DNA from 3 places in the Azospirillum sp. HJ39 genome. Region 3 is predicted to be linked to each of the others. Evidence: riboswitches for the same ligand, from Rfam matches in the RefSeq annotation. Region 3 holds a riboswitch; each other region holds the start of a gene.
The links. Region 3 has a riboswitch for thiamine pyrophosphate ahead of ABMY26_RS20900 (ABC transporter ATP-binding protein). Riboswitches for the same ligand answer to the same signal wherever they lie in the genome.
Positions count from the first base shown of each region.

Region 1: it holds a riboswitch for thiamine pyrophosphate, as region 3 does, so the genes downstream of both, thiO (glycine oxidase ThiO) here and ABMY26_RS20900 (ABC transporter ATP-binding protein) in region 3, are expected to answer to the same signal.
Region 2: it holds a riboswitch for thiamine pyrophosphate, as region 3 does, so the genes downstream of both, thiC (phosphomethylpyrimidine synthase ThiC) here and ABMY26_RS20900 (ABC transporter ATP-binding protein) in region 3, are expected to answer to the same signal.

Region 1 covers NZ_CP167911.1:2,755,035-2,764,954, forward strand. The annotation lists gene ABMY26_RS26435 (thiazole synthase) at 48-848, opposite strand; gene thiS (sulfur carrier protein ThiS) at 924-1,133, opposite strand; gene thiO (glycine oxidase ThiO) at 1,130-2,311, opposite strand; TPP riboswitch at 2,303-2,402, opposite strand; gene ABMY26_RS26450 (STAS domain-containing protein) at 2,623-2,925, shown strand; tRNA gene ABMY26_RS26455 (tRNA-Leu) at 3,043-3,127, opposite strand; gene lipB (lipoyl(octanoyl) transferase LipB) at 3,302-4,054, shown strand; gene ABMY26_RS26465 (hypothetical protein) at 4,065-4,616, opposite strand; gene ABMY26_RS26470 (hypothetical protein) at 4,603-5,469, opposite strand; gene ABMY26_RS26475 (acylphosphatase) at 5,548-5,838, opposite strand; gene ABMY26_RS26480 (long-chain fatty acid--CoA ligase) at 5,835-7,613, opposite strand; gene ABMY26_RS26485 (serine hydrolase domain-containing protein) at 7,777-8,898, opposite strand; gene ABMY26_RS26490 (hypothetical protein) at 9,087-9,920, shown strand, end outside.
Region 2 covers NZ_CP167911.1:609,706-619,625, reverse strand. The annotation lists gene ABMY26_RS16310 (ribonuclease E/G) at 1-2,536, shown strand, start outside; gene greB (transcription elongation factor GreB) at 2,639-3,190, shown strand; gene thiC (phosphomethylpyrimidine synthase ThiC) at 3,332-5,074, opposite strand; TPP riboswitch at 5,205-5,322, opposite strand; gene ABMY26_RS16295 (magnesium transporter CorA family protein) at 5,408-6,391, opposite strand; gene ABMY26_RS16290 (hypothetical protein) at 6,492-6,803, opposite strand; gene argB (acetylglutamate kinase) at 6,864-7,763, opposite strand; gene ABMY26_RS16280 (cation:proton antiporter) at 7,839-9,146, opposite strand; gene yihA (ribosome biogenesis GTP-binding protein YihA/YsxC) at 9,163-9,846, opposite strand.
Region 3 covers NZ_CP167911.1:1,614,898-1,624,817, reverse strand. The annotation lists gene ABMY26_RS20910 (ABC transporter substrate-binding protein) at 1-700, opposite strand, end outside; gene ABMY26_RS20905 (ABC transporter permease) at 742-1,509, opposite strand; gene ABMY26_RS20900 (ABC transporter ATP-binding protein) at 1,506-2,237, opposite strand; TPP riboswitch at 2,282-2,388, opposite strand; gene ABMY26_RS20895 (acetoin utilization protein AcuC) at 2,468-3,640, shown strand; gene ABMY26_RS20890 (hypothetical protein) at 3,818-4,411, shown strand; gene ABMY26_RS20885 (hypothetical protein) at 4,408-4,962, shown strand; gene ABMY26_RS20880 (hypothetical protein) at 5,047-6,837, opposite strand; gene ABMY26_RS20875 (hypothetical protein) at 7,146-7,907, shown strand; gene ABMY26_RS20870 (response regulator) at 8,137-8,565, shown strand; gene ABMY26_RS20865 (single-stranded DNA-binding protein) at 8,881-9,387, shown strand; gene ABMY26_RS20860 (LysR family transcriptional regulator) at 9,459-9,920, opposite strand, start outside.

The DNA of each region.
Region 1 (9,920 bases), 1.1 Mb from region 3:
GCAGGATCAAGCGGCCGAATGGGCAGCGCACCTCTCTCCCCGTGGCGTCACCCCCCGATCAGGCCCATCTGCGGGCTGGACGGTTCGGCATGGGATCGCATCGGCATGCGGCCGGCAAGATGGGCGCCGCGGCCGGCGCTCACCGCGTCGCGCATCGCCGCCGCCATCCGCACCGGATCGCGCGCCTTCGACACCGCGGTGTTCAGCAGCACGGCGGCACAGCCCAGCTCCATCGCGCGGGCGGCGTCCGACGCGGTGCCGATGCCGGCGTCCAGCACCACCGGAACCGGGCTGCGGGCGCAGATCGTCTCGATGGCGTGCGGGTTGCGGATGCCCAGCCCCGACCCGATGAAGGCGCCCAGCGGCATCACCGCGGCGGCACCCAGGTCGGCCAGCTTGCGGCAGGTCACCGGGTCGTCGTTGCAGTAGGGCAGCACGACGAAGCCGTCATTCACCAGCTCCTCCGTCGCGCGCAGCAATTCCTCCACGTCGGGATAGAGCAATTCGCGGTCGCCGATCACCTCCAGCTTGATCCAGGGTGTGTCCAGCGCCTCGCGCGACAGCTGCGCGGTCAGCACCGCTTCCTTGGCGGTCATGCAGCCGGCGGTGTTGGGCAGCAGCCCGACCGGCCGACCGGCGGTGGCGCGGGCCAGCACGTCGACCAGGCTTTCCGAATAGCCGTCCAGGCTGATGCGCCGAATCGCCAGCGTGACCAGCTCGCTGCCGCTGGCCGCCAGCGCGTCGAGCATGACCTGCTGGTTCGGATAGCCGGCGGTGCCCAGGAACAGGCGCGACCCGAAGCTGCGCCCAGCAATGGCAAGGGGATCGGCGGACGTGGTTTGGGACATGGAAGTAAGGACCTTCGCAAAGGTGCTCCCCCCTTTTTCGGGGGAAGGGGGATGTCGGGGGGCGGTCGCCCTGGCTCAGCCGCCCTGGATCGGGCGGACGATCTCCAGGCTGTCGCCGTGCCGGAGCGCCGTGCCGGCCCACTGCCGGCGGGGAACCACCGTGCCGTTGAGGGCGACGGCGACGCCGCGGGTTCCCTCGGCGATGCCGCGGGCGGCCAGCAGGTCGGCGACCGAGGCGGCGGCGAGCGGCTCGTCGCGGCCGTTGACGCGGAGGACGGCGCTCATGCGGCGGCTCCCGCCAGGACGAAGCGGTCGGCGGCGAACGGGCGCAGCAGCGGGTCGGTCTCCCCGGTCAGCACCAGCCGGGCGATGCCGTCGGCGGTCACCGGGGTCAGCAGGATGCCGTTGCGGTGGTGGCCGGTGGCGTGGATCAGGCCGGGAATGCCGCTTTCCCCCAGGACCGGCGCATCGTCGCGGCTGCCGGGCCGGAAGCCGGCCCAGGCCTCCTCGATCGGCAGCTCGGCGATGCCCGGAAGCGCCCGCCATGCCCCCTCCAGCAGGGCGAACTGGCCGCCCGCGGTGAGGCGGTCGTCGAATCCGCGCTCCTCCGTCGTGGCGCCGATCAGCAGCCGGCCGTCGAGCCGCGGGATCAGGTAGGTGCCGGGCGTCCACACCACATGGCGCAGCAGCGGCAGCCGCGGGTCCATGCGCAGGCAGACCATCTGCCCCTTCACCGGCCGGACCGGCGGCCTTGCAACGGGGGGCAGGCCGGGCACCCCGGCCGACCAGGCGCCGGCCGCGAGCACCACGCGGTCGGCCCGGTGCAGGGTTCCGGCGACGCGCACCCCGGCGGCGGCACCGCCCTCCATCGCCAGCGCGACCTCGCCGCATCGTTCGTGCAGGCGGGCACCGGCGGCCTCCGCAGCGCGGCGCAAGGCGGCGGCGACCTTGCGGTTGTCGACCTGATGGTCGCCGGCGCAGAACAGCGCTCCGGCGACGCCGGGTTGCAGGTACGGCTCGCGCCGCCGCACCTCGGCCCCGCCCAGCCATTCCACCGGCAATCCCAGATCGCGCTGGAAGCCATGCAGGAAGCGGACCTTCGCCGCATCGTCGGCATTGAGCGCGATGACCATGGTGCCTTCGCTGCGCAGATCGACCGGCTGGCCGCTCGCCGCCTCCAGGTCGCGGGCGAAGTCGGGCCACAGCGCCTGCGAGGCGCGGGTCAGCGGCAGCAGCCCCTCCTCGCCCGGTTCGGTCTCGACGCAGGCGGCCAGCATGCCGCCGGCGGCATGGGTGGCGCCGCGACCGGCCTCCCCCCGTTCGAACAACTCGACGCGGCAGCCGGCCGACGCCAGCCTCCAGGCAACGGCGAGGCCGATGCAGCCGGCGCCGATGATGGCGACGGACGGGCGGGCTCCCGATTCGGGAACGGAAAACGGATGTGGTTCGGGCGCATCGATCATGCGGCGGCTCCCTTCGCTGGAATTACCCAGACAGGTTCGATGGGTGTGTTCTCAGCCGTGCGACCACCGCACGGCACCCCAGGCCTATGTTTTTGCCTTATGCCAACATTCAGCTGGCCCTACAAGCGGAATCGCGGCCCCGCTGCGGCAGGACCGGCGACACCGGGACGGACCCAGGGGCGCCTTTTCCCGTTTGTCCAGCCCGGATCGAACCGGATAGCCCCTTCCGCAGCATGGGCTTGCACCGCCGCAACCCTTCATGCTCCCATGCCGGCACGCCGCATCATCGAAAAAAGGGACCGGAAGCGACGATGGAGTACGCCTTCGCCACCGTCGGCGACCACGACGGCATCCTGCTGTCCGGCCGCTGCACCTACGAGGACGGCAACCGCTTCCACGACATGCTGCGCGACTGGGACTTCCTGGCGAGGCCGGTGGTGCCGCTGGACCTGCGGTTCGTCTCCTTCATCGACTCCGCGGCCATCGGCATGCTGTTCATCCTGGCCAACCGCTGCCGCGAGGCCGGCGGCCACATCGTCGCCAGCGGTGCAGCCCCCCACATCGTCCGCGCGCTCCGCCGCGCCACGCTGGAGCGCTATATCGAGCTCAGGTAAGGGGGGCTCAGGCAAGGGAAGCTCCGGAACGCGGATACGAAAAAGCCCGCTCGGTCTTGCGACCTGCGGGCCTTTCGTCGTTCCCGTATCCCCGGGATGGTCCCATCTGCATGGGAGTGGTGCGGTCGAGAAGACTCGAACTTCCACGGGTTGCCCCACAGCGACCTCAACGCTGCGCGTCTACCAATTCCGCCACGACCGCACGAGGCTGGTAGCCCCGACCTGCGCTTGCGCGCCTCATCGGGTGGAGCGGGTAGATATCAGCTTCCCGAGGGGCGATCAAGCGCTACAATCATCATCCGCGAAAAAAAACGAACTGCCCCTCACCCCTTCCGCCCAACCCTTCTATCCGCCCCTTCTGCCGAGACCCTATCGAATGACCTCCGTGACCAGCCTGACCGCCAGTCCGATCCAGTCCGACACCTCCGCCGCCCGCCCAGCCGCACTCCGTCCGGTCGAGTGGCGCATATCCGACCGGCCTGTCCCCTACCCCGAGGCGATCGCCGAGATGGAGGCCCGCGTCGAGGCGATCCGCGCCGGCACCGCGCCGGAAATGGTGTGGCTGCTGGAGCATCCGCCGCTCTACACCGCCGGCACCAGCGCCCGGGACGAGGATCTGCTGGAGGCCGACCGCTTCCCGGTCTACCGCACCGGGCGCGGCGGCCAGTACACCTACCATGGGCCGGGCCAGCGGGTGGCCTATGTGATGCTGGACCTGAAGGCGCGCGGCGCCGACATCCGCCGCTATGTCCACGACCTGGAGGAGTGGATCATCCGCACGCTCGCCTCCTTCACCATCAGGGGGGAGCGGCGCGATGGCCGCGTCGGCATCTGGGTCGACAAGCAGCCATATGGCGGCGTGAAGGGCCAGGAGGACAAGATCGCCGCCATCGGCGTGCGGGTGCGGCGCTGGGTCAGCTTCCACGGCATCGCCCTGAACGTCGAGCCGGACCTCGGCCATTTCGGCGGCATCGTTCCCTGCGGCATCGCCGGGCATGGCGTCACCTCCATCGTCGCGCTGGGCCAGCTGGTGACGATGGAGGACGTCGATTCCGCCCTGATCGCGGCATGGCCGGAGGTGTTCGGCGGCCCGATGCGGGGCGAGGAGGGCGAGGACACGGGCGCCTGAACGGCTCCGGTCAGTATTTCTTGAACCCGCCGCCGGCCGGCGTCGCGGCCTGTCCGGCGGCGGGATTGACGCGCGGATCCTTGTTGTCCATAGACTGCACCGTGCAGCCGGCGGAATCGCCGTTGCGGAACAGGTAGATCTTCTTGGGATCGGCCTTCTTGCCGGGATCGTGCAGGTTCAGGCCGTGGCCGAAGGCGACGCCCATCACCTGCCCGTTGAAATAGGCGCGGAACCGCATCGGCGTGATCTCGCCGAAGCGCAGGGCGGCGCAGTCCTTGCTCAATTCCTTCTCGAACGTGCCGGCCTTGCGCCAGTCCTCCTTGGAGCGGATCGTCATCCATTGCGGCGGCAGCGCGAATTGCACGATGGGCGACGCGAAGGGAAGGTCGGCACCCGGCTGGGGCGGCGCCATATGGCCGGGCTCGGTCCGCTCCAGCGGACCGGCCAACGCCGGGGCGGCCGCCATCGGAACCGGCAGGAGCAGAGCCGGCAGGAGCAGAGCCGGCATCAGGGCGGCCAGCCTCCCAGCCGCCAGCCGATGCCACAGATCAAATCCGGACATCGACCCCCCGCTCCCCGAAAGGCTCGACCGGCTTTCCCTTGGCCGGGGCGGCGGGCGGAGCGGACGGAACCGCTGTCCCGGCGCCCAGCCGCCCGGACAGGGTGAGCGACAGGTCCAGCGGCCCCCCTGCGGCCGGGACGTTGCGCGGCGACAGGACCACCGTACCCTCCAGCCCGCCCGGCGGCCCGGTCATCGCCCCGGCCAGCGCCTCCATGACAGGGCCGAGGCCGTCGGCGGGAATGCCGTCGGCCTCGACCGTCAGCCCCCGGCCCGGCCGGATGGCCGAGCGCAGCGCGCCGATCGCGGCGGCAAAGCCGCCGCTCCCCCCCTCGGCCGGCACATGCGCCAGGACCAGGGCCGCCGCCTCGAAACAGGGCGATGCAGGGCCAGCCGCCACGCGGAGACCGATGCCGTGCACCTCGACCGCCACATCCCCGGCACCTGCGTCCGCCGTCACCGGACCAAAGTCACCGGCAGGACCATCCAGCGCCGTCACCGCGGCCCGGCGCTCCGCATCGCCGAAACGCCCGGCAAGCGCGGCTTCCGCCGCGGCCACGCCGTCCGCATCCATCCCGAAGGCCGCCAGCAGACGCCCCAGGTCACGCGCCAGCGCCTGGATCGCCGGCCCCAATTGCTCGGCAAGGCCGGCAGGGGAGCCGCCGGACGGTCCGGCCAGCGCGTCGCCCACCATCCCCGCCGCCAGGCTGAGACGGACGGCAGGGTCGCCGCCCGGCACCGGGGGTATGTTGCGGGCGGTGGACGGCGCCGGCTTGCGGGCGGCCTTGCCCTTCGCCTCCGCCGCCTTGGCGAAGACGCCGGCAAGCATGGCCTTCATGCCCGCTACGTCGCTCACATCCCGGCTCCAGTTCTCGACCCCGCTGCGCGCATCCAGCATGCCGCCATCATGGTTAGCGGAACGCTAATGCCGCGCCTACAGTGTCGGCCGCTGCTCGAACCCGGCCATTCCGGGATCCTGGTCGGGCTCGGCCACAACGTCGCGGACGATGGCGGCGGGCGGACCGCGGCGGCAGGCGTCCAGCATGCGGTCGACGGCGTCGGCAGGGCCGGCGAACAGCGCCTCGACCGTGCCGTCGGCGCGGTTGCGCACCCAGCCGGTCAGCCCCAGCCCGCCCGCGGTGTCGACGGTCCAGCCGCGGTACCATACGCCCTGCACCCTGCCGAGGATGCGGACCCGCACCGCCTTGCGCCCGTCTCCGCTCATGCCGCACCGCCATCTGCCGGATTGCCGCCTGCCGGATTGCCGCCGACGCCCGCGGCGGCGCGCTTGCCCGCCTCCTCGTCCAGCAGGGCCTTGCGCGACAGTTTGCCGATCATCGTCTTGGGCAGCTCCCGGCGGAATTCGACGACCTTGGGCATCTCGATGGGCGACAGCTTGTCCTTCAGGAAGCTGGTCAGTTCGCCCGCGGTCAGGCTCTGGCCCTCGTCAAGCCGGACATAGGCCTTCACCGTCTGGCCGCGATACTCGTCGGGCATGCCGGCCACCACGCATTCGGCGACCGCCGGATGCAGGTAGATCGCCTCCTCGACGTTGCGGGGATAGACGTTGAAGCCGCTGCACAGGATCATGTCCTTGATGCGGTCGACGATGGTGGTGTAGCCGTCCTCGTCCATCACCCCGACGTCGCCGGTGTGCAGCCGGCCGTCCACCAGCGTCTGCGCCGTCTCGTCCGGTCGGCGCCAGTATCCCTTCATCACCTGCGGGCCGCGGATGCAGACCTCGCCCTTCTCGCCGGGGGGCAGGACGCGCCGCGGCTCCTCCAGGCTGACGATCTCGACGACGGTGCCGGGCAGCGGCAGGCCGATGGAGCCCTTCTTCTCGCTGTGCTGCACCACCGGATTGACGGTGGCGACCGGCGAGCATTCCGACAAACCGTAGCCCTCGACCAGCGTGCAGCCGGTGACGCGCTCGAACGCCTCCTTCACCTCCAGCGGCAGCGGTGCCCCGCCCGACATGCAGAAGCGGATGGAGGACAGGTCGAACTCCTTCAGGCGCTTGTGATGGTTGATCGCGGTGTAAATGGTCGGCACGGCGGGGAACAGGGTGATCCGCTCCGTCTCCAATGTGCGCATCACCTGCTCCAGCTCGAAGCGCGGCAGCAGCACGATCTCCGCCCCCAGATGCAGGCCGAAATTCATCACCGCGGTCATGGCGAAGACGTGGAACAGCGGCAGCACGCCCAGCATGCGCTCCTGTCCGTCATCGGTGCCTTCGCCGGGCTTGCGTTCCTTGGCCGCGTACCAGGTCGCGCACTGGACGGTGTTGGCGTAGAGGTTGGCATGGGTCAGCATGGCACCCTTGGGCACGCCGGTGGTGCCGCCGGTGTACTGCAGCACCGCCACGTCGTCCCGCGGGTCGATGGCGACCGGGGCCGGCCGGCCGTCATTGTCGATCAGCCGGGCGAAGGGAATATGGCGGTCGTCGCGCGGGATCGCCGCGATCTCCGCCCGCTTGGCGATGGGGAAAAGCCAGTTCTTGGGGAAGGGCAGGATGTCGGCCATGCGGCAGACGACCAGCCGCTTCAGCCCGGTCTCATCCAGCATCCGCGCCATCTTGCCGTAGAGCAGCTTCAGGTCCAGCGTGACCATCAGCTCGATGTCGCTGTCCCCGATCTGGTGGACCAGCTCACGTTCGGCGTAGAGCGGGTTGAAGTTCACCACCACGCCGCCGGCCTTCAGAATGCCGAAGAAGGCGATGACGTAATAGGGGGTGTTGGGCAGGAACAGCCCGACCCGCGTCCCCTTCCCCACCCCGATCGCCTGGAAGCCGCGCGCGGCGCGGTCCACCAGCCGGCCCAGCTCGCGATAGCTGGTGCGCTTGCCCAGGAAGTTCAGGCAGGGCCTGTCGCCGTGGCGGGCCGCCGCCCCGTCCAGCAGCTCGGTCAGCGGCCTGACCGGAATCGGCATCGCCCAGTCGACCGTCGGCGGGTACGACGCCAGCCATGGATGATCGGGCAGTGTGCGGACGGCTTCTGCCATGTGCGTGTCCTCCCCAGCGTCCTGTTCTTCCCGATGCCGGTTTCTCCCGGCATCTGCGACGATCCTACGCCCGATCCCCAACCCTGGGGAGCGGCGGATCGTCCCCTGTGACTGGAGATGGGAATGCGCGGGGGATGGACAAGAAGCGGGCGGAGGCTCCGGGTCAGCGCGGCCGGCGCAGGCGGTGCAGCACCTCCACCGCCATCCATTCGGCGAGCGCCCCGTCCTCGCCATCCAGGAACACGGCGACGGAGACCGGGACCGGCCCCGGCGTGTGGTAGGCGGCCGGCGTCACCCCCGGCCCGCCGCCGGTGTGGCCCCAGTAGGGGCCGGCCGCCGGGTCGAGCTCCACCATCGTCCCCAGCCCGTAGGACGGCTCGACCCAGGGCCGCCCACCCATCGGCCCGCCGACCGGCAGCCCGTCGCGCATCCGCCGCAGCAGCAGGCCCGGCAGATACTCCTCCGTCAGGCCATGCATGAAGCGGCAGGCGTCCGCCGCGGTCATCGCCGCCACCCCGTGCGCCACCCAGCCGGGATGATAGGCCGTGGCCACCGGCACATCGCCGAAGGCCGGGCTCGGGCCGAAGAACAGCCCGTCGAGGTCGGCGCGGGTGCGCAGCAGCGCCGCGCTGGCGAGGCCGAGCGGAGAGAAGACCTCGCGCGCCAGCACCTCCGCCAACGGGGCGCCGCCGGCCCGCTCCAGCAGCCGGCCGACCAGCAGATAGCCGATGTTCGAATAGGCGAAGACGCCGACCGGCGGTCCCTTCCCATCACGATCGGTCACCCCGCAGCGCTCCAGGAATTCGTCGCCGCTCCAGGGCTCCCTTCCGGCGGCGACGGCGGCATGGTAGTCGGCCCGGCCGCCATAGTCGGGCAGGCCGGCGCGGTGGGCCAGCAGCTGCGCCACGGTGACGCCGCCCGGCCGCCCGGCCAGCTCCGGCAGCCAGCGCTCGGCCGGCCCGTCGAGATCGACCACGCCGCGCGCAGCCAGCCGCAGCACCGCGGCGGCGAGGATGGTCTTGGTCACGCTGTAGACCAGGGCCCGCCGCCCCGACAGGTCGTCCGCCCCCGACCCGCCGCGCAACTCGCCCCGCTGCGCGCGCGGGCGCAGGACCAGCGTGCGCACCGCCGCGCCATCGCCGGCTCCGCGGCCGCCGGCGATGGCGACCAGTGCGGTCCGGGTGGCCGGGCTGACGCTCTCCTCCTCCAGCAGGCCGGTCAGGGCGACGGCCAGCAGTTCCTGGTCGGTACCGGCACCAGCCGCCGCGTTCTTGTTCTTGCCCATCGCCTGCCCGCTCCCCACTGCCATCCCATCAATCGTCCCAGATAAAAGGGCCGTCCTGTGGCAAAGGGAAATCCGGTTCGTTCCCACTGGGAGAGCCCTCAGGTCTGCGATTAACCATACTTGCCCGCTGTCGTCCGACGGACGCCTGGAGTATCCTGTCTCATCGCCCCTGCGGGGAGGGCCGCGCCATGCCCGTGATGGATGCAGACCAGCGCCGGAAACTGGAAGACCAGTTGATCCGCAAGGCGGAAGAAGCGTTGCGGACCTTGCGGCGGGAGGCGGAAACCGGCGATCCCGCCCGTGTCGACTCATTGGCCGAGGGGCTGGCCGGGCTGCTGAAGACCCGCGAGTTCCCCAGCCTGCGCGCCGCCGAGTTCCGCGAGCTGTCCCGCGCCTATCAGCGCGGCGCCTACCAGCGCAGCGTCGATTCGCTGCTGGTCCAGGCCGAACGCTGCGGCCATCGCGGCGACGACAAGGGGCGCAACGCCCTGCTGACCCTGGCCAAGGACCATTTCGCCAAGGCCCTGCGCCTCGGCGCCGACGACGAGTTCCGCCATGGCGTCGAGCGGCGGGTGCAGGCGACGCTGATGACCAGCAAGGACGGGGTGGACGACCGCACCAAGCAGGCGGCGAAACGCAAGCTGGAGCAGCACGATGTCGGCGCCAAGCCACCGAACGGCATCGAGCACCGCCGCGCCATCCGCTACGTCGACCCGGCGCTGGTGGTGGAGGCGGAGGGGCGCCGCTGCACGACGATCAACTGGTCGACCCGGGGCCTGCTGGTGGATTTGCCGCCTGCCGAGTTCGGCCATGCTGTCGGCGGCAAGCTGCGGCTCGAGCTGTACTGCCCGGAGGTGCCGGAGAGGGGCGGGCAGCGCGTCGGCGGCCGTCAGGTCGCGCATGTCGTCCGCCTCGACCCCGACCGCCACGCGGTGGCCCTGTCCTTCCCCGACATCAGCACCGTGGTGCTGGACCTGATGCATGCCATGAAGGATGCCGGCATCAAGCCCGAACCGGAGCGC
Region 2 (9,920 bases), 1.0 Mb from region 3:
GATCCAGGAAGTGGTGAAGCGCCGGCAGGTGATGCTGGTGCAGGTGACGAAGGAGGAGCGCGGCAACAAGGGTGCGGCGCTGACCACCTACCTGTCGCTGCCCGGCCGCTATTGCGTGCTGATGCCCAACACCGGGCGCGGCGGCGGGATTTCCCGCAAGATCACCAACCCGGCCGACCGCAAGCGCCTGAAGGAAATCCTGTCGGACCTCGACATTCCGGACGGCATGGCGGTCATCCTGCGCACCGCCGGGCTGGAGCGCTCCAAGCCCGAGATCAAGCGCGACCTGGAATATCTGCTGCGCCTGTGGGACGACATCCGCGAGCAGACGCTGAAGTCGTCGGCGCCCTGCCTCATCTATGAAGAGGCGAACCTGATCAAGCGGTCGATCCGCGACCTCTACGCCAACGACATCGACGAGATCTGGGTCGAGGGCGATGCCGGCTTCCGCACGGCGCGCGAATTCATGGACATGCTGATGCCGGGCCATTCCCAGCGCGTCCAGCTGTACCGCGACAGCCAGATCCCGCTGTTCCACCGCTATCAGGTGGAAACCCAGATCGACGCCATCCACAGCCCGGTGGTGCAGCTGCGCTCCGGCGGCTACATCGTCATCAACCCGACCGAGGCGCTGGTTTCCATCGACGTCAACTCCGGCAAGTCGACCCGCGAGCGCAACATCGAGGAAACCGCCTACAAGACCAACCTGGAGGCCGCCGACGAGGTGGCACGCCAGCTGCGTCTGCGCGACCTGGCCGGCCTGATCGTCATCGACTTCATCGACATGGAGGAGCCGCGGAACAACGCCGCCGTCGAGCGCCGCATGAAGGAGGCGATGAAGAACGACCGGGCGCGCATCCAGCTCGGCCGCATCTCCGCCTTCGGCCTGCTGGAGCTGTCGCGCCAGCGTCTGCGCCCCTCGCTGCTGGAGACGAACTTCGAGCGCTGCCCGCACTGCTCGGGCACCGGCGTCGTCCGCTCGGTCGAATCGGCCTCGCTGCACGTCCTGCGCGCCATCGAGGAGGAGGGCATCCGCAAGCGGTCGGCCGAGATCACCATCTACGTCCCGACCTCCATCGCGCTCTACATCCTCAACCAGAAGCGCGGCGAGCTGGCCAAGATCGAGGATCGCCATGCGTTCAGCGTCATGGTCCAGGCCGACGACACCCTGATCGCCCCGGACCATCGCCTGGAGCGCAACAAGGCCCGCCTGGCCGACGAGGACGCGCCGCTGGTCAGCGCCGACCGCGTGATGGCCGAGACCGACCGCGCGCTCGCCGCCGAGCCGGTCGAGACCGTCGAGGAGCCGGAGGTCGAAACCGAAACCGTCCAGGCCGCCCAATCCGCCCAGGCCGAGGAAACCGGCGAGCGTGCCGAGGCCAACGGCGACGCCAATGGCGAGGATCGCCGCCGCCGCCGCCGCCGCCGCCGCGGCCGTGGCCGTGACCGCGAGGACGGCCGTCCGGAGGGTTCGGGCGACGCCGAGGCCGGCGACGAGACGGACGAGGCCGGCGACGAGGTGAGCCAGGAGGCCGACGAGGCCGCCCCGCTCGCCGCCGCCCCGGCCGATGCGATCCCGGAAGCCGCGATCTCCGAACCCGCCGACCTCGAAGGCGACGAAGCCGACGAGGAAGAGGGTGAGGGCGAAGGCGAGGACGAAACCGGCGCCGATGCCGGCGACCGCAATGGCGATGGCCGCAAGAAGCGTCGCCGCGGCAAGCGCGGCGGTCGCCGCCGGTCGCGCCGCGAGGGTGCGGAAGGCCTGGAGGGTGGCGAGGAAACCGCCGCCGACCTGCCGGTCGCGGCCGAGGCCGCTGCGGCCCACGCCCCGGTCCCGGCCGAAGCTCCCGACCTCGACTGGATCCTGGCGGGCGAAACCGCTCCGGCACCGGAACCGGTGGTCGAGGATGCAGCCCCGGCACCGGTGGTGACGCCGGCAAAGAAGGCGTCCCGCAAGCGCAAGGCCGCGGCCGAAGCGCCGGTGGAAGCCGCTCCGGTGGCTGCTCCGGCCGTCGCCCCGGTGGCTGCCGAAGCGCCGGCCAAGGGCCGCAAGCGCAAGGCCGCCGCCGCTGTCGAAGCGCCGGCTGCTGCCGCTCCGGCCATCCCGGTCGAGGTGCCGGCGGAAGCCGCCGCCGAAGCGGTTCCGGCCAAGAAGGCGGCCCGCAAGCGCAAGGCCGCTGCCGAAGCGCCGGTGGAAGCCGCTCCGGTGGCTGCTCCGGTCGTCGCCCCGGCGGTTGCCCCGGTGGCCCCGGCGGTTGCCGAAGCGCCGGCCAAGGGCCGCAAGCGCAAGGCCGCCGCTGCCGCCGAAGCCCCGGCGGAGGTCGCCACCGACAAGGCTCCGGCCAAGAAGGCGGCCCGCAAGCGCAAGGCCGCTGCCGAGGCGCCGGCAGAAACCTCGGTGGAAGCTGCTCCGGCGGCTGCCCCGACGGTCGAGGCACCGGCTGCCGCTCCCGAGCCGGTGGCATCCGAACCGGCGAGTGCCGGCGACGACGCCGACTCCTCCGCCAAGCCGCGCCGCGGCTGGTGGAAGCGGTAAGCCGAACGGCCCTTTCGGGACCTGAGGAACGGAAAAGGCGCCGCAGGGCGCCTTTTCCTTTTCCCGGGCGTTATTCTCCCTGCCACTTGGACAGGTCGGACCATGAGCAAGGCCTTCACCCGCGAGAACGACACGCCCGACGACGACGAGCTCGACGATCCGGCACCGCTTCCCCAGGGGTTCAAGAACTACATGACCCCGCCCGGCTTCCAGCGCCTGCAGGAGGAGCTGCGCCACCTGCTGCGGGTGGAGCGGCCGAAGGTGGTCGAGGTGGTGTCCTGGGCGGCCGGCAACGGCGACCGTTCGGAGAACGGCGATTACCTGTACGGCAAGAAGCGGCTGCGCGAGATCGACCGCCGCATCCGTTTCCTGAACAAGCGGCTGGAATCGGCGGTGGTGGTCAATCCGCAGGACCAGAAGAACCGCGAACAGGTCTTCTTCGGCGCCACCGTCACCTATGCGCGCGACGATGACAGCGAGAACACCGTCACCATCGTCGGTGCCGACGAGGTCGATCCCGACCGCGGCCACATCAGCTGGATTTCCCCCATCGCCCGCGCCCTGCTGAAGGCCCGCGTGGGCGATGTAGTCGATGTGCGCACGCCGGCCGGGATGGAGCAGATCGAGGTGCTGGAGATCGGCTACGCGGAGTGAATGGAAGCGCGGCCGGCCCCCACCCTAACCCTCCCCCGCTGAGCAGGGGAGGGAAATAAGCCCTTGTTGGGAAAGGCGGCGGCAGTCCCTCCCCCGCGAGAGCGGGGGAGGTTAGGAGGGGGCAAACCCCTCCCCGCCACTTCACTCCGCCGCCGGCTGGTAGATCTCCCCGCCGGATTCGCGGAACTTCGACGACATCTCCGCCATGCCCGACTCCGCGGCCTCGCGGATTTCCTGGGTGATCTTCATGGAGCAGAATTTCGGCCCGCACATCGAACAGAAATGCGCGGTCTTGGCGCCTTCCGCCGGCAGCGTCTCGTCGTGGTAGGCCATCGCCGTGTCGGGGTCGAGCGACAGGGCGAACTGGTCGCGCCAGCGGAACGAGAAGCGGGCCCGCGACATGGCGTCGTCGCGTAGCCGGGCCGCCGGGTGGCCCTTGGCGAGGTCGGCGGCATGGGCGGCGATCTTGTAGGCGATGACGCCGGCCTTCACGTCGTCGCGGTCGGGCAATCCCAGATGCTCCTTCGGCGTGACGTAGCAGAGCATCGCCGTGCCGAACCAGCCGATCATCGCCGCGCCGATGGCGCTGGTGATGTGGTCATAGCCGGGCGCGATGTCGGTGACCAAAGGCCCCAGCGTGTAGAAGGGCGCCTCGCCGCACAGCGCCAGCTGCTTTTCGACATTGTGCTTGATCTTGTGCATGGGCACATGGCCCGGCCCCTCGATCATCACCTGGACATCGCGGGCCCAGGCCAGCTTGGTCAGCTCGCCCAGCGTCTCCAGCTCGGCGAACTGGGCGGCGTCGTTGGCGTCGGCCTGGCTGCCCGGCCGCAGCCCGTCGCCCATCGACAGCGCCACGTCATAGGTGCGGCAGATCTCGACGATGTCGGCGAAATGATCGTAGAGGAAATTCTCGCGGTGATGGGCCAGGCACCATTTGGCGATGATCGAGCCGCCGCGCGACACGATGCCGGTCACCCGCTTGGCCGTCAGCGGGATGTGGGCCAGCCGCAGCCCGGCATGGATGGTGAAATAGTCGACGCCCTGCTCCGCCTGCTCGATCAGCGTGTCGCGGAACAGCTCCCAGGTCAGATCCTCGGCCTTGCCCTTGACCTTCTCCAGCGCCTGGTAGATCGGCACCGTGCCGATGGGAACCGGCGAATTGCGCAGGATCCATTCGCGGGTCTGGTGGATGTCGGCACCGGTGGACAGATCCATCACCGTGTCGGCGCCCCAGCGGATCGCCCACACCATCTTCTCCACCTCCTCCTCGATCGAGGAGGTCACGGCGGAGTTGCCGATGTTGGCATTGATCTTGGTCAGGAAGTTGCGGCCGATGATCATCGGCTCCGATTCGGGGTGGTTGACGTTGGACGGGATGATCGCCCGCCCGCGCGCCACCTCGTCGCGCACGAACTCAGGCGTGATGAAATCGGGAATGTCGGCACCGAAATCCTCGCCGTCCCTCGCCGCCTCAAGCGCCGCGGCACGGCCGAGATTCTCGCGGATTGCGATGTATTCCATCTCGGCCGTGACGATGCCGGCGCGGGCGTAGGCCATCTGGGTGACCGCGACGCCACCCCGGGCACGCAACACGTCGCCGGCCGCCATCTTGCCCGCGGTCGCCTCGACATCGCCGCGCGCCAGGATCCAGTCGCGGCGGTGCCTGGCCAGCCCGGCCCGCACGTCGATGGCGACCTGATCGTCGGTGTAGGGGCCGGAGGGGTCATAGACGGCCAGCGGCGGCTCGCCGCCGGACAGCGCGATCTCGCGCAGGGCGACGCGCAATTCGGGAAAGCGGGTGCCGGGCACATGGATTTTCCGCGACGACGGCAGCGGGCCGGTCGAGATGCGGACAGCGGATTCGTTGAAGTCCTTGGGCATTGGGTTTCTCCGTCGGAGGTGGGCGGACAAACCCGGGACTGCGGACGGAGGTGCGGTGTCTTCGTGCTGGCCCTTCCCCGATGAGGGGATGGATGCGGCAGGCCGGGGCCGGATGCGGCCCGTCACGAGGTCCCTCCCTTCGCCGGTATGACCCGGATCAGGTTCAAAGGGTCACCACGCTGCCGCCGGGCGCCTGTCGCGCCGTCCGGCCGTTGGTATCTCAGCCCCCTGTCGGGACCCCCCTGGAATGCGCCCATCCTGCCGGGCCGGGCGCGGCCTGTCAAAAGGAAAGAACCGCAGACGATCCGCCTGCCATATTGTGGAAATCGCCGGCTACATCCAGCGCTTCAGCCGCACATAGATCATCGGCAGCAGCGCCGACAGAACCATCAGCAGCAGGGCCGAGGGATAGCCGAACGGCGAGTCCGACCCCGGCATGTCACTGAAATTCATGCCGCCGATGCTGGCGACCAGGGTCGGCGGAAACAGCAGCACGGTCAGGACCGACACGATCTTGACGATCTCGTTCTGCTCGACATTGATCTGGCCCAGCGCGGTGTCCAGCGCCAGGGCCACCTTGCCGGCCAGGAAGCGGGCATACTGGTCGAGCCCGCGCAGATCCTGCAGCGCGGTCTTGGCCCAGCGCCGCGTCGCCTTGCCGGAGTTCCAGCCGTCGCCGCGCGCCAGGAAATCGGTCATGCGGGTGAGGCTGGCCAGGCTGACCCGCGCCTTGCCGATCAGATGCCCGGCATGGCCGATTCGCTTCAGCGTCTGCGAATCGTCCAGCGTCTCGCCGCGCGAGCGCAGCTTGCGGCCACGGAAGAAGCGGCGGTTCAGCACGTCCAGCTCCACCCCCGTCCGCCGCAGCACGGCGGAGGTGCGGTCGACCATGCCGTCGACCAGCGCCGCCAGCACCAGCTCCCCGCGCGACGCGGCGACCTGCCCATGGGTGGCGCGGCGGCGGAAGGCGAGCAGGGCCTGCGGGTCGATGTCATGGATGGTGACCAGCCGCCGCCCGGCCAGCACGAAGCTGACGGTCGCGATGCGCGGCTCGTCGGTATCGGCCCAGACCAGCGCGGTGACGGTCATGGTCAGCACTCCGCCGGTGACGCGCAGCCGGCTCGACTCCTCGATCTCGGCCATCTGCTCCCGGGTCGGCAGGCTGGCGCCGATCAGCGCCTCCGCCCGCGCCAGCTCGTTGGCCGTCGGGTTGATCAGGTCGAGCCAGACCGCGGCCTCGGGCAGCGGTGCCGCCTCGTCGGTGGCCTCCCGCGCCCAGCGCAGCAGACCGCCGTCATTGACGAAGATATGCAGCAAGGGTGCGCTCCTTGCGAAATTGGCAGGACTCGGCAGGACTTGGCAGGAAACGGGGCTCCGGACGGACGGGGCCTGCCCCCTCGTCACCGGGAAAGGGCGGTCAGGTCACCCGGCCGCCCCGCCGCGGCTTGGCAGGGGTGGGGGTGGGGGTGGGGGTGGGCTCGGGTGATGCCGGCTCGCCGTCCAGATCCAGCGCCGCGCCTTCCGCCTTCAGCGCCTGTTCCAGCTTGCGGCGGAAGGCGCCGCCGTCATCCCGGGCATCGAGGAAATGGCCGACCGCTTCCTTGGCCGCGTCGCTGTCGTAAGGGACCTTGCCGAACACCGCCAGCTTGGCACGCTCCACCAGCTTGGGGTCCATCCGGTCGCGGATGGCCTTCATCTGGCGGAGCAGTTCCTTGCGCAGGTCGCTCATCGGCTTCCTCCCCTACGGCCGGCCTCCTGCGGTTGGCCGGTTTCCCCCCTATATGGGCCGTCAGGCCTTGCCGATCAGGGTGCCGGCACCGCCCTCGGTGAAGATTTCCAGCAACAGCGCGTGCGGAACGCGGCCGTCCAGGATGACCGCGGCGTCGACGCCCTGTTCGACCGCGCCGATGCAGGTCTCGATCTTCGGGATCATGCCGCCGGACGCGGTGCCGTCGGCGATGGCCTTGTGGGCATCCTCCAGCGACATCTTCTCGATCAGGATCTTGTTCTTGTCCAGCACGCCGGCAACGTCGGTCAGCAGGAAGAAGCGCGCCGCCTTCACCGCCGCCGCGACGGCGCCGGCCGCCGTATCGGCATTGATGTTGTAGGTGTCGCCGTTCACGTCGAAGCCGACCGGCGCGATCACCGGGATGATGTCCGACTGGGCGAGCGCATGCAGGATCTGCGGGTTCACCTTGTAGGGCTCGCCGACGAAGCCGAGGTCCAGCACCCTCTCGATGTTGCTGTCGGGGTCGCGCTGCACGCGCTCCAGCCGGCGGGCGATGATCAGGTTGCTGTCCTTGCCCGACAGGCCGACGGCCCGGCCGCCGGCGCTGTTGATGGCGGCGACGATCTGCTTGTTGATCGAGCCGGCCAGCACCATCTCGACCACCTCGACCGTCTCCTTGTCGGTGACGCGCAGGCCGTCGATGAAGCTCGACTTGATCTTCAGCCGCTCCAGCATCTGGCCGATCTGCGGGCCGCCGCCATGGACGACCACCGGGTTGATGCCGACCTGCTTCAGCAGCACGATGTCGCGCGCGAACAGCTCCGCCAGCCCGGCGTCGCCCATGGCATGGCCGCCGTACTTGATGACGAAGGTGCTCCCGGCATAGCGGCGCATGTAGGGCAGCGCTTCGGACAGGGTACGGGCCTTGGCGAGCCACTCGTCACGGGTGGGAGTCTGCACGGGAGGATGCCCTTTGTCGGGGTGGACGGTTGGGCTTCTTTAACGGAAAGGCCGGCCGGTTGCCTAGGGGGCAATTTAACGGCCGGACCCGCCCAGCGCCACCCCCTCCGTCTTCGCCGGCCGCCATCGTCCGGCCAGCCGGGTCATCGGCTGGGTCAGGGCGGTCACCGTCACCGCCATCAGCACCATCGCCGAGAAACAGGAACCGGACAGCACCCCCGCCTCCAGCAGGACGGTCAGCACGATGACCTCCATCAGCCCCTTGCAGGGCATCAGCGTGCCGAGCCGGAGCGCGTCGGGCCAGCTCTCCCCGGTCAACCGGGCGGGCCAGGCGGTCCCCGCCATCTTGCCGGCCAGCGTGACGAGGCTGGCCAGCCCGAACACCGCCCATTGCGCCGGGTCGTCCAGCGTCAGCGTCACCTTCAGCCCGGTCAGGGTGAAGAAGAAGGGCAGCAGGATCAGGGTGGAGAAATGCTCCAGCCGGTCCAGGATCGCCGCGGCGAAGCGGCGCGGCATCGCGGTGCCGGCGATGAAGGCGCCCAGGATGTAATGCAGCCCGATCAGTTCGGTCACCGCGGCCGAGGCCAACAGCGCCGCACAGGTGACGACCACCGCGGTGTCGCCCATCCGCCCGTCCGGCGCCACCCGTTCCAGCAGCCGGTCGAGCAACGGGCGGACCGCCAGCACCGTCACCCCGACATAGGCGAAGCCCAGCAGCGCCACGGTGGCGACCGCCCAGCCCTTGCCGCCATCTCCACCGGCCCCGCCCCCGGCGCCCCCATCTCCGGCCGTCCAGGCCAGCACGGCGGTGATCAGCAGCCAGAGCAGCGCATCGTTCACGGCGGCATAGCCCAGCGCCAGCCGGCCCACCCGATCGCCGAGCAGGCCCATCTCGCGCAGGATGGCGCCCAGCACCGGCAGCGCCGTGACCCCGACGCAGATGCCGAAGCCGGCGGCGAACAGGCCCGGCGTGGCGCGCGGCCCGGTCATGGCCGGAAAGGCGCCGGCCAGCCACCAGCCCAGTGCGCCGCCCAGCAGCGTGGGCACCAGCATGCTGGACAGCGCCACGGCGGCGAAGGCGCCGCCCCGGCCACGGAACTCCGCCGGATCGAGATGCAGGCCGGTCAGGAAGGCGAAGAACACCACCGCCATCAGCGCCAGCCCGGACAGCGGCGCCAGGGCCGCCGGAGCGAACAGCACCCCCCACAGGTCGGGCGCCAGCCGGCCGAGCAGCGACGGGCCGAGCGCCACCCCGAACAGGATCTGGATCACCACCATGGGGGCGACATGCCGCCCGCCGCCGAGACGCCACAGCAGGAACGGCCCGCCGATCAGCAGCAGCGACTGCAGGAGGAACAGCAGCGCGGGTGACGGTCCGGCCATCGCCGCCTTCTTCCGCTCAGTCGACGGCGAGTGCGAGCGCCGCCAGGCTGGCGCGCAGCTCCGCGATGCCGGTGCCCTTTTCCGAACTGGTGACATGGATGTCGGGGAAGGCGGCCGGATGCTTCTTCAACCCCAGCTCCGTCGCCTTGCGCACCTTGTCCAGCTCCACCGGCTTCACCTTGTCGGCCTTGGTCAGCACGACGACATAGGGCACGGCGGTGCGGTCCAGCATGGCCATGATCTCGTCGTCGTTGGGCTTCAGCCCATGGCGCGCATCGATCAGCACCAGCGCCCGGCGCAGGGTGACGCGGCCGCGCAGGAAGCGGCGGACCATGTCGTTCCACGCCTCCACCTTCTCCTTCGATTCCTTGGCATAGCCGTAACCGGGCATGTCCACCAGCTTCAGCCGGTCGCCAAGGTTGAAGAAGTTGAGCTGCTGGGTGCGGCCCGGCGTGTTGGAGGTGCGGGCCAGCGTCTTGCGCCCGGTCAGGGCGTTGACGAGGCTGGATTTTCCGACATTCGAGCGGCCGGCGAAGGCGACCTCCGGCAGGTCGGCTTCCGGCAGCTGGTTCAGCGCGTTGGCGCCCCAGACGAAGTCGCACTCCTTGGCGAACAGCAGTCGCCCGGCCTCCAGCGCGGCCTCGTCGAAGCCGGAGACGATGCTGGGGGTGACGGCGGTCGGCTTGTCGGAGGTGGTCATGGCGGGCGCTCGCGTTTGGATGGGCTGAAAAAACATACCGCCGGCAAGGGCCCGTCAAGGGTCTTTGCCGGCGG
Region 3 (9,920 bases):
AGCGCTTGAAGCGTGGGTCGTCGGTCTTGCCCTTCTGCGCGACCAGGATCAGCTCGTCATAGGGCGGGACGCCCTCCTCCTCGGGGTAGAAGGCGCGGCCGGGATGCTTCTCGATCTCCATCTGGTTCAGTTCGAAGTTCCGGAAGGCGCCGACCACCGCGTCGACCTGCCCCGACAGCAGCGACGGCGACAGCGAGAAGTTGACGTTCACCAGCTCGACGTCCTTCAGGCTCAGCCCGTGCTTCTCCAGCATGGCGCCGAGCAGCGCGTCCTCGAAGCCGGCGATGGAGAAGCCGATCTTGCGGCCCTTCAGGTCCTTCAGCGTTTTCACCGGCCCGTCGCGCAGCACGACGACCGAGTTCAGCGGCGTGGAAACCAGTGTGCCGACGCGGACCAGCGGCAGCCCCTCTGCCACATGCAGGATCAGCTGCGGCTGGTAGGACACGGCGAGGTCGGTCTTGCCGGCGGCGACCAGCTTGGGCGGGTCGTTGGGATCGGCCGGCGCGGTCAGCGTCACGTCGAGCCCGGCATCCTTGAAGAAGCCCTTCTCCTGGGCGACGACCAGCGGGGCATGGTCCGGGTTGACGAACCAGTCGAGCATCACGGACAGCTTGTCCTGGGCCAGCGCCGGCAGCGCGGTCATCAGGCTGGCGGTCATCAGGCTGGCGGCCATCAGGGCAGCGGCGAACAGGTGCTTCATCGGGCGTCTCTTCCCTTCGGGGGGTGGGTCATGGATCGGCGTCATGGATCGGCGTCATCCGCCGGCTGGGTATCGGATTGCCAGGGCAGCGCGCGCCGGGCGAGCGCGTCGACGGCGGCATAGAGCGTCACCGCGAACAGCCCCAGCACCAGCACGGCGGCAAACAGAAGGTCGATCTGCATGCGGGCGTTGGCATGCAGCATCAGGTAGCCGAGGCCGGAGGAGGAGCCGACCCATTCGCCGATCACCGCCCCGATGGGGGCCACGGCGGCGGCCACCCGCACGCCGGACCAGAAGGCGGGCAGGGCGGCCGGCAGGCGGATGGTCCACAGGATGGCGGCGGGCGAGGCGCCCATGGTACGGGCAAGGTCGAGCCAGCCCGGATCGGTGCGGCGCAGCCCGTCGAACAGCGCCGTCGTCACCGGGAAATAGATGACCAGCACCGCCATGGCGATCTTGGACGCCATGCCGTAGCCCAGCCACAGCACCAGCAGCGGCGCCAGCGCGAAGACCGGGATCGCCTGGCTGACCAGCAGCAGCGGCATCAGCCAGCGCCGGGCGGTGCGGAAGCGCGCCAGCAGCAGCGCGCTGACCGTGCCCAGGGCCACGCCGGCGACCAGCCCGACCAGGATCTCCGCCAGCGTGGTCAGCCCATGGCTCAGCAGCAGCGGCGCCTGCCGCCGCATGGCGTCGGCCACCGCCAGCGGGCCGGGCAGCAGGTAGCGCGGCAGGCCGGTGGCCCAGACCAGCGCCTGCCAGCCGGCGGCCAGCACGGCAAGGGTGACCGCGGCGCGCAGCAGCGCCCTCATTCCGCCAGCCTCCGCAGCAGCTCGGCCTGGAGCGCCAGCAGGGCGGGATCGTCGACGCGGCGCGGGACCGCGCCGGCGGGCTCCAGCGCCGGCCCCATGGTGGCGGGACGGCCGGTCATCACATGCAGGCGGTCGCCGAGCCGCAGCGCCTCCAGCGGGTCGTGGGTGACCATCAGCACGGTGCGGCCGGCCAGCGTCTCCGCCGCCGTCTCCTGGAGACGCAGGCGGGTGATGGCGTCGAGCGCCGAGAAGGGCTCGTCCATCAGGACCAGCGGCTTGTCCTCCATCAGCGTGCGGGCGAGCGCCACGCGCTGCCGCTGGCCGCCGGACAGGGCGGCGGGGCGGTCGCGCTCGCGGCCCGCCAGCCCGACGCGCTCCAGCAGGGCGCGGGCGCGCTCCACCCGCGCGGCATCGGGCCGGCGGTGGCGCAGCCGGTCGCCCAGCAGCACATTGTCGAGGACGGTCAGCCAGGGCAGCAGCAGATCCTGCTGCGCCATGTAGGCGATGCGGCCGGCCAGCGGCCGGCGGTCGCCGGTGACGACGGCGGTGGGCGGCTCCGGCTCTGCCAGCCCGGCGAGGATGCGCAGCAGCGTGGTCTTGCCGACACCGCTCGGGCCCAGCAGGCAGGTGGTCTTCCCCGCCGGCAGGTCCAGGGTCAGGTCGGAGAACAGAAGCGTGCCGCCATAGGTCAGCCGCGCCCCTGCAATGGTGACCGACAGGGGGGTCATCGCGGACATGAGCGCGGGGAGGAGGGACAGGTCCGGGGATGCGTCTTATCTGGCATCACTGATCCCTACGCCGGCATGAACCGGATCAGGTTCCAGGGGTCGTCCCGCAACGGGACCTCTCAGCCGCCCATCGGCTCCCCCCAGTGAAGGCGGCGACTATAGGCGCGGACGATCCGTGACCGCAAGCATCGCCGGCACCGCCTCCCATCCTGCGGAAGCACCATCGGCGCTTGACCGGGCGGCAACGCCGCCTAGTTTCCGGGGGACATGACGGAGTTCCTCCCCTGACCACGCCGTTCCGCACCCCGCTGTTCATCGGTGGCGAGATCTACCGCGGCTCGACCTATGGGCCGAAGCACCCGCTGGCGATCCCGCGCGTCTCGACCGCCATCGACCTCAGCCGCGCCATGGGATGGCTGCCGGATCAGGTCTATCTCGACACCCATGTCGCCAGCGAACGCGAACTGGCGCGCTTCCATACCCTCGACTACATCGCGGCGCTGAAGCGGGCGGAGGCGGAGCAGCGGGTGGACGAGGCGACGGCGGCCCGCCACAATCTCGGCAAGCTGGAGAACCCGGTCTTCGCCGAGATGTACCGGCGGCCGGCCCACAGCAGCGGCTCGGCCCTCCAGGCGGCGCGGCTGCTGGGGGATCGGCCAGCCGGTCTGGTCTATGCCCCGGCCGCCGGCACCCATCATGCGCGCCGCGACCGGGCCAGCGGATTCTGCTACTTCAACGCGCCGGTGCTCGGCATCCTGGAACTGCTCGACCATGGGCTGGAGCGGGTGCTGTATGTCGATCTCGACGCCCACCATGGCGATGGGGTGGAGGAGGCGTTCGCCGACGACGACCGGGTGCTGACCGTCTCGGTCCACGAGGATGGGCGTTGGCCCTACACCGGCAGGGCCGAGGACCGGGCCGGCGGGATGGCCCGCAACCTGCCGGTGCCGCCCGGCTTCAACGACAGCGAGATGGAGCATGTGATGGAGGCGGCGGTGCTGCCGCTGGCCCGTGCCTTCCGTCCGCAGGCGATGGTGATCCAGACCGGGGCCGATGCGCTGGCCGAGGATCCGCTGAGCCGGCTGGAGCTATCCAACCGCGCGCTGTGGAATGCGGTGGCGGCTCTGCTGCCGCTGGCGCCGCGGGTGCTGGCGGTCGGCGGCGGCGGCTACAATCCTTGGTCGGTCGGGCGCTGCTGGGCCGGGATCTGGGCGGTGATGAACGGCATCGACCCGGCGCAGCCGCCCACGCCGGAGGCGGAGGCGGTGCTGCGGTCATTGACCTGGAGCCGCGCCGCCGGCCGCAATCCGCCCGCCCATTGGTTCACCACCATCGCCGACGTTCCGCGGCCGGGGCCGGTGCGCGACGCGGTCAAACGGGTGGCGGAGATGGCGCTGTCCTGAGACCTTGCGGCCACCCGCGCCGTGGCCTGGTCGGGCAGGATGAAATCGGACCGAACCGTGACGATTCGTTGACGGATGCGGATTGTTTGTTGATTCTCGTTCGTCTGTGGCTGCGCCGTTTCCACCGCGTCCGGCGGACGGGACGGCACAGGTTTCAGGGGGAGAACGGGCGGGCGGATGTCGAACACGACGCTGTTCCTGATCGCCATCGTCGTCATCATGCTGGCCGCCGTCCCGGTCGCCATGATGCTGAAGGATTTCCTGCCGAACATCCTGGAAAAGAGCAGTGGCCTGGAGCAGATCGAGAACCGGATCTATGTGCTGCATGCCGAGGCGCAGGACCTGCAGAACCGTGTCAACCAGCTGGTCCAGCGCCGCAACAGCCAGTCGTCAGACCGCCACCGGCTGGAAACCGACATCCGCAAGGCCGAGAAGCTGATCAAGGATCTGGCCGAACAGCCGCCGCTGTTCGTGCACGAGGTCGGCGACCCGCAGGCCGGACTGATGAAGTTCGCCGCCACGGTCACCCAAGAGAAGGCGTCCTCCGCATCGGGAGCGGGCGGGGAACGGGCGGCGGTCAACCCGATCTGGCGCTGCGCCAACGTGGCGGAGGTCTGGGCTTCCAGCTTCGACGAGGCCCGGCAGATGGTCGAGGTCGCGTTTCCCTTCAAGATGGGGTTCCAGAAGAGCTTCATGCGCGGCGACGCGCGCAAGGGCGGGGTGCCATCCGGCCCGGCGACCGCGCGGACGAAGGCCGGTGCCCAAACATGATGATCAACTTCATCATCGTCCTGGCGATCGTCGCCATCGGGGCATGGCTCGGCAACCTGCTGCTGGCGGTGGAGCAGCGGGTGTCGCAGTCCCGCCTGCGCGTCCGCGGCGTGCGGTCCAACCTGGACAAGCTTGATGCCACCATCCACCGCCTGCACCGCGAGGAAGAGGCTCTCCATGCCGAGATCGGGGAGTTGGTGCGCGGCATGGTGGAACTGCGCGGCAAGCAGGCCGAAGTGCAACAGCGCCTGACGGAGGCGCAGTCCAAGCGCCGCCCGCAGATCCTGATCCTGACCGACCGCCGCAATCCGGGCGACAAGGAATGGCTGGTCACCGTGGTGAACCAGCAGATCGGCGAGATCGATGCCGCCCATCCGCTGGCCGCCGAATGGGTGCGCGGGCGCACCTATCTGGTGTGGGCGGAGTCGGAGCGCGAGGCCGCAGAGCGCGCCAACCGCCGCTTCAGCGCCCGGCCGGGCTATCAGGTGCGCTCGGTGACGCCGGTCAAGGAAAACCTGTACAGCGCCAACCCGGCCCGCAGCGCCGCTTGAAACCCTGAAACGCAAACGAACGGGGGCGCCCCGCCGGACGCCCCCGTTCGTTTCGCAACGCCTGAACGCCGGCGCCCGGAACCGTCAGCGGCCCTTGGTCGTGGCCGGGGTCTGGCGGAAGGCGTCGTGCAGATAGGGCGACAGCGCCTGGCGCATGTTGCGCAGCCATTCGTGGATGATGATCAGCGAACGGGACGCGACCGGCGGGGTCATGCCCAGCTTCACCAGATCCTCACGCGTCATCGTCGCAACCTGATCCAGCCGGTGGCCGGTCAGGCGCGCCCAGGCCGGGGCGGTGCAGGGCGGCATCGAGATGACATGCAGCCCCTCGCGTTCCACCATCTCGGCCTTGCGGCGGGCATACTGGCTGTCCTCCAACTGCGAGAAGGGGCCGGAGAAGCCGTTCTCCACCAGGACGCGCTTGGCCTTCGGGGCGATGGTCGCCACCCGCTCCAGCGTGGTCATGCCGGTGGACAGCGAGGCGAGGTCGACGGTCACCGGCACCATGAAGGTCAGCCGCTCGCCGTCGCCGACGTAATAGTCGAAGCCCGACACCTCGGCCCAGTTGAAGAACCATTGCGAGATGTTGCCGCCGAAATCGAACAGGCGGCCGCCGCGCTGCAGTTCCGGCCCGATAAGGTCCCAGAACTCATAGAAGCCGTCGGCCGACCCCATCATGTTCATGAAGTCCTGCGTGATGCGGCGATGTTCGACCACGTCCGGGCCGAAGAGTCGGGCGAGACGCTCGTTCACCTCGTACTCGACGACCTTCAATTGCAGGCCTTCGAGCATGGCGGTCGCCATCAGGTGATGGGACAGCAGCGTCTTGCCTACGCCGCCGCGGTCATTGAGGACGAAGATCGTGCCCAGCATGCGATCGCCTTTCCAGTGTACGTTTGTTGGTTTGTCGTGGGACATTTTATCGGGAGACGCCAAGGAGCGGGTGCTTTGCGCGACCGCCGCGGATGCCGGTTCCGGCTTGGGTGTCGATTCGGATGACCGCCCTGCATTGTCGGCGGCCGGCGCTTCGGCCAGCGGCCCGGCGGAGGGCGGGTCGCCCGTAACGGGATCGAGCACAGGGTCGTCTGCAATGGGGATGGCAACGGACTCGGCGGCCGGGTCGAGCGCGGGTGCCAGCAGGTTGGGGGCAGGGGAGGCGGGTTTCGGCGCCTCATGATGGGGTGGTGGTTCCTGATCGGCTGCCACCTGCGTGCCGTCAGACGCCTCCGGCACAGGAGAGTCGACTGCCGCTTCGGGCTGTTGGACTTCAGGTCGTTCGGCCGGGGCCTCGGCGGTGGGCGCCTCCTCCGCCATGTCGTCCGGATCGGTCGCCGCCGGGGCTTCATCGTCCGCCGGGGGATCGTCTGCCGGGGGAATTGCCTCGGGGAGATCGGTCGCAATCGGCTCGGCGGCGGAAGCGGCTGCTGTCGCGGGTTCGGCCGCGGGGGCTTCAGGCGGGGGGTCGTCTCGGTTGACGTCTGGGCTGTCGGGGCTCCCGGTCATCTCTGCGCCGGCTTCTTCCTCCCCCTCCATCTCCGTCTTCGTGCCGGCGGACAGTGCCGCTTCATGGACGGCGGCCAGGGTTTCCGCAGGGGTGGCGACGGCCGGACGGGCAGTGTCGCCGGCCTGCTCGCCACGCCCCTCGTTGCCGACCAGGAAGAAGGCGGAGCGCAGGGTCACCGGCGAGATCGGCTGGTTGTCGCGGGCGGTGACGCCCAGCGTTGCCAGCAGGTCGGAGATTTCCGCCCATGACAGGCCGCGTTCGCGCATCAGCCCGATGTCGCCATAGCTTTCGCGAACCGCCTGCATGGCGCTGCGGCTGCCAGCCGGGCGATCGGCAAGGAGCCGTTCAAGTTCCGAGCGGTCGATCGACACCGTATGGGATTCCGGCAAGATGAAAAGGCGGCGGGGAGACGCCTGGATGTTGGATCGCAAGGAATCCATTCCCCCGGGGCCGAAAAAATAGTACAAGCGGCCATCACGCGCAAACGGTTTCCAAACGACTTCAACAGCGCTAAACATCGGTCCAGGTCCGGGGGCGTCGGTCGTGACGCCCAGCGACTTCGCCGACGTTCCAGCACCGGCGCCCGACGTTCGCTTTTGGAACCGTGGTCCGGTTGCGTGGTTTGCAACACAACTGCCCGATCCGTTTCGGGCTGGGCTTGGAATCGGGGTTGGGCAGGATGCCTCACGATTTTGGTTCGTCACGGGACCGGCGATCCGCATCCGCGCCGGGGGCTGGGATCGTCGGCTTCCACGAGTTGCGGCAGGCTTGCGAGATATCGGCCCTGCGCGAGGATCTGGAACGGCTCGCGCATGAAGCCGGCGCGCTGCGCGACGGTGTCGAGCGGGCGGTGGAGGAGGTTCGCGACCGTTTCGCCGCGCTGAGCGCGGAGCAGATGGCCGATCCCATGGCGCTGGCTCCGCTTCTGCAACTCGCGGTGACCACGCTTCTGGAGATTCGCGAACAGGCGCGGCGGCTCGACACCCAGACCGGCGCGCTTGCGGACGATGAACGCCCGTCCCGGCTGGGAGCCGCCGATGCCCCCCGCCTGCGTCCGGCGGCGGCCTGGGACGAGCCTGCCGAGCCGGCTCCGCCGCGCCAATCGCAGCCGCCCCGGCCGTTTGCGGCGGAGCCGGCGCCCCAGGCTCAGCCGCCTGCCATCCCGTTCCGCCCCGCCGCGACCACCGAACGGCCACTGCCGGCGGCGATCAAGCCTTTGCTTCAGCCCGCGGTCGAGTCCGCGGACCCGGCGCCGGAACCTGCGCGACCCGCTCCCGATCCCCTGTCTGCCGCGTGGTCGGCGGACAGCCAAGCGTCTTGGCTCGCCAGCGAGCCGGCGCCGGTTCCGCCGCCGTCGCGTGCGGCGACGGCGCGCAACAGCGGGGCGGGCGGCCCCCGTCCCGCCGGCGGAATCGACTGGCTCGGCCCTGCCGGACGCTGACGGTTTGCGGTCGCAGGGACGGCTGTCGCCGGACATCTCCCGACCCGAACCGGGGCGGTTTGCATGAACTGCGCTTTTTCTGCATCGAGTCGGGCGAAAGGTCAGGATCCGAACGATTGAGCTTGCAAATTCGGGGGAGTGTTAGTACAAACGGCCTATTGGTAAATGCAATGTTTACCAATATTCGCCGCTTGCCGCTTCAACGCCGTGATGCCCCGAGGTCGGTCGCATGCTCAGGATCGACGCCGTCGCCAAGCAGAACGCGTCCCAGCGCACCCGTGTGCCTGGGCAGCCCCTGCGCCTGATCGTGGTGGAGGATGACGGTGCCGCCGCCGACATGCTGGCGGTCGTGGTGACGGATCTGGGCCATACGCTGTGCGGCGTCGCGCGGACCGAGGATGAAGCGGTCGAACTGGCCACGCGGGAGCGCCCCGACCTTGCGCTGATGGATGTGAGGCTGGGCGGTGGCGACGGCATCGCCGTTGCGCGGCGGCTGAACCTCGGCCATGGCGTCCGCTCCATCTACCTGTCGGGCAACAGCGACCATGGCACCATGGCCCGCATCACCGAGACCTATCCGCTCGGCGTGGTGCACAAGCCTTTTTCGCATGCCCAGTTGAAGGTCGCGCTCGATTTGGCGGCACGCCGCCTGCGCTGAGCGGAGTCACGCGTTCCCCCTTCCATGCTCGAAGGAAACGGTTTTCCGGCAACCGTTCCTCTGCTATATTTGTTCATGGAGTGTTCTGGTGCGGAGCGGTGGGGCGAGTGCGCCGGTCCGTTATCGCCAGGGCATGTCCGACGGCGGTTGACCGGCGTCGGTCCATCGTGCTTCGTTGCGCGGGACCGGGGGGATGGTCGCCATTTTGAACAGCCGGCCCTGCGAATGGGAACCCTCGGCATCTGGGTGCCTCCGCCGGGCATCCTGACGGGTCGGCATGGATGCTGGGACACTCGCGCTTAGGAGCAACGAGCGATGAATGTTTGGACGTTTACGGGACGCCTGGGCGCGGACGGCGAATTGCGCACGACCCAGAGCGGCGAGAAGGTTCTGGGCTTCCGCGTCGCCAACGACGTCGGTTTCGGTGAACGCAAGACGACCCAATGGGTCGATTGCTCGATCTGGGGCCGGCGCGCCGAGTCGCTCGCGCCGCACCTGACCAAGGGCAAGAGCGTCGTCGTGTCGGGCGAAGTCACCCTGCGCGAGTATGAGAAGCGCGACGGCACCCGCGGCGCCGGCCTGTCGGTCCGCGTGGCCGAGATCGACTTCACCGGCGGCGCCCGTGAAGAGGGCGGCGGCAGCTTCGGCGGTGGCGGCAGCGGCGGCTACGAGTCGCGCGGCGGCGGGAGTGGCGGCGGCTACGGCGGCGGCGGCGGCAGCTATGGCGGCGGTCAATCCGGTGGCGGCCAGTCGGGTGGCGGCCGCAGTGGTGGTGGCGCCCCGCCCCGTCACGAGGATCTCGACGATGAGATCCCGTTCTGACCGCGTTCTGACCGACGAGCGGGTCAATGCGATCGATCGGCCGGATGCCTCGTCATCCGGCCGATGCCGTTTCAGGACGGCGCTTTTTCTGATGGGTCGGTCGGGTGGCCTTGCCCTGCCAGCCGGGCGCGCAGGCGCGGGGTCATGAAATCCAGGAAGGCGCGCACACGGCGCGGCACCCGCTCGCGGCCGGTATAGACCGCGTGGATTTCCTCGGTATCCACCAGCACCCCGTCCAGCACCGTCAGTAGCCGCCCATCCCGCAGATCGTCGCGGACATGGTACTCCGCAAGCCGTCCCAGCCCTAGCCCCAGCAGGGCCATGTGACGCACCGTCTCGCCATTGTTGGCGAGCACGCGGGTGGGCACCTCGCGGTCGACCAGCCGGCCGCCGGACTTCAGCGGCCAGACCGCGGCGGCACGGCGGAAATTGAACCCCAGGCAGTCGTGCGTTTCCAGGTCGGCGGCGGTCAACGGCACGCCCTTGCGCTCCAGATAGCCGGGCGATGCGACGATCCGCCGGCGCACCGTGCC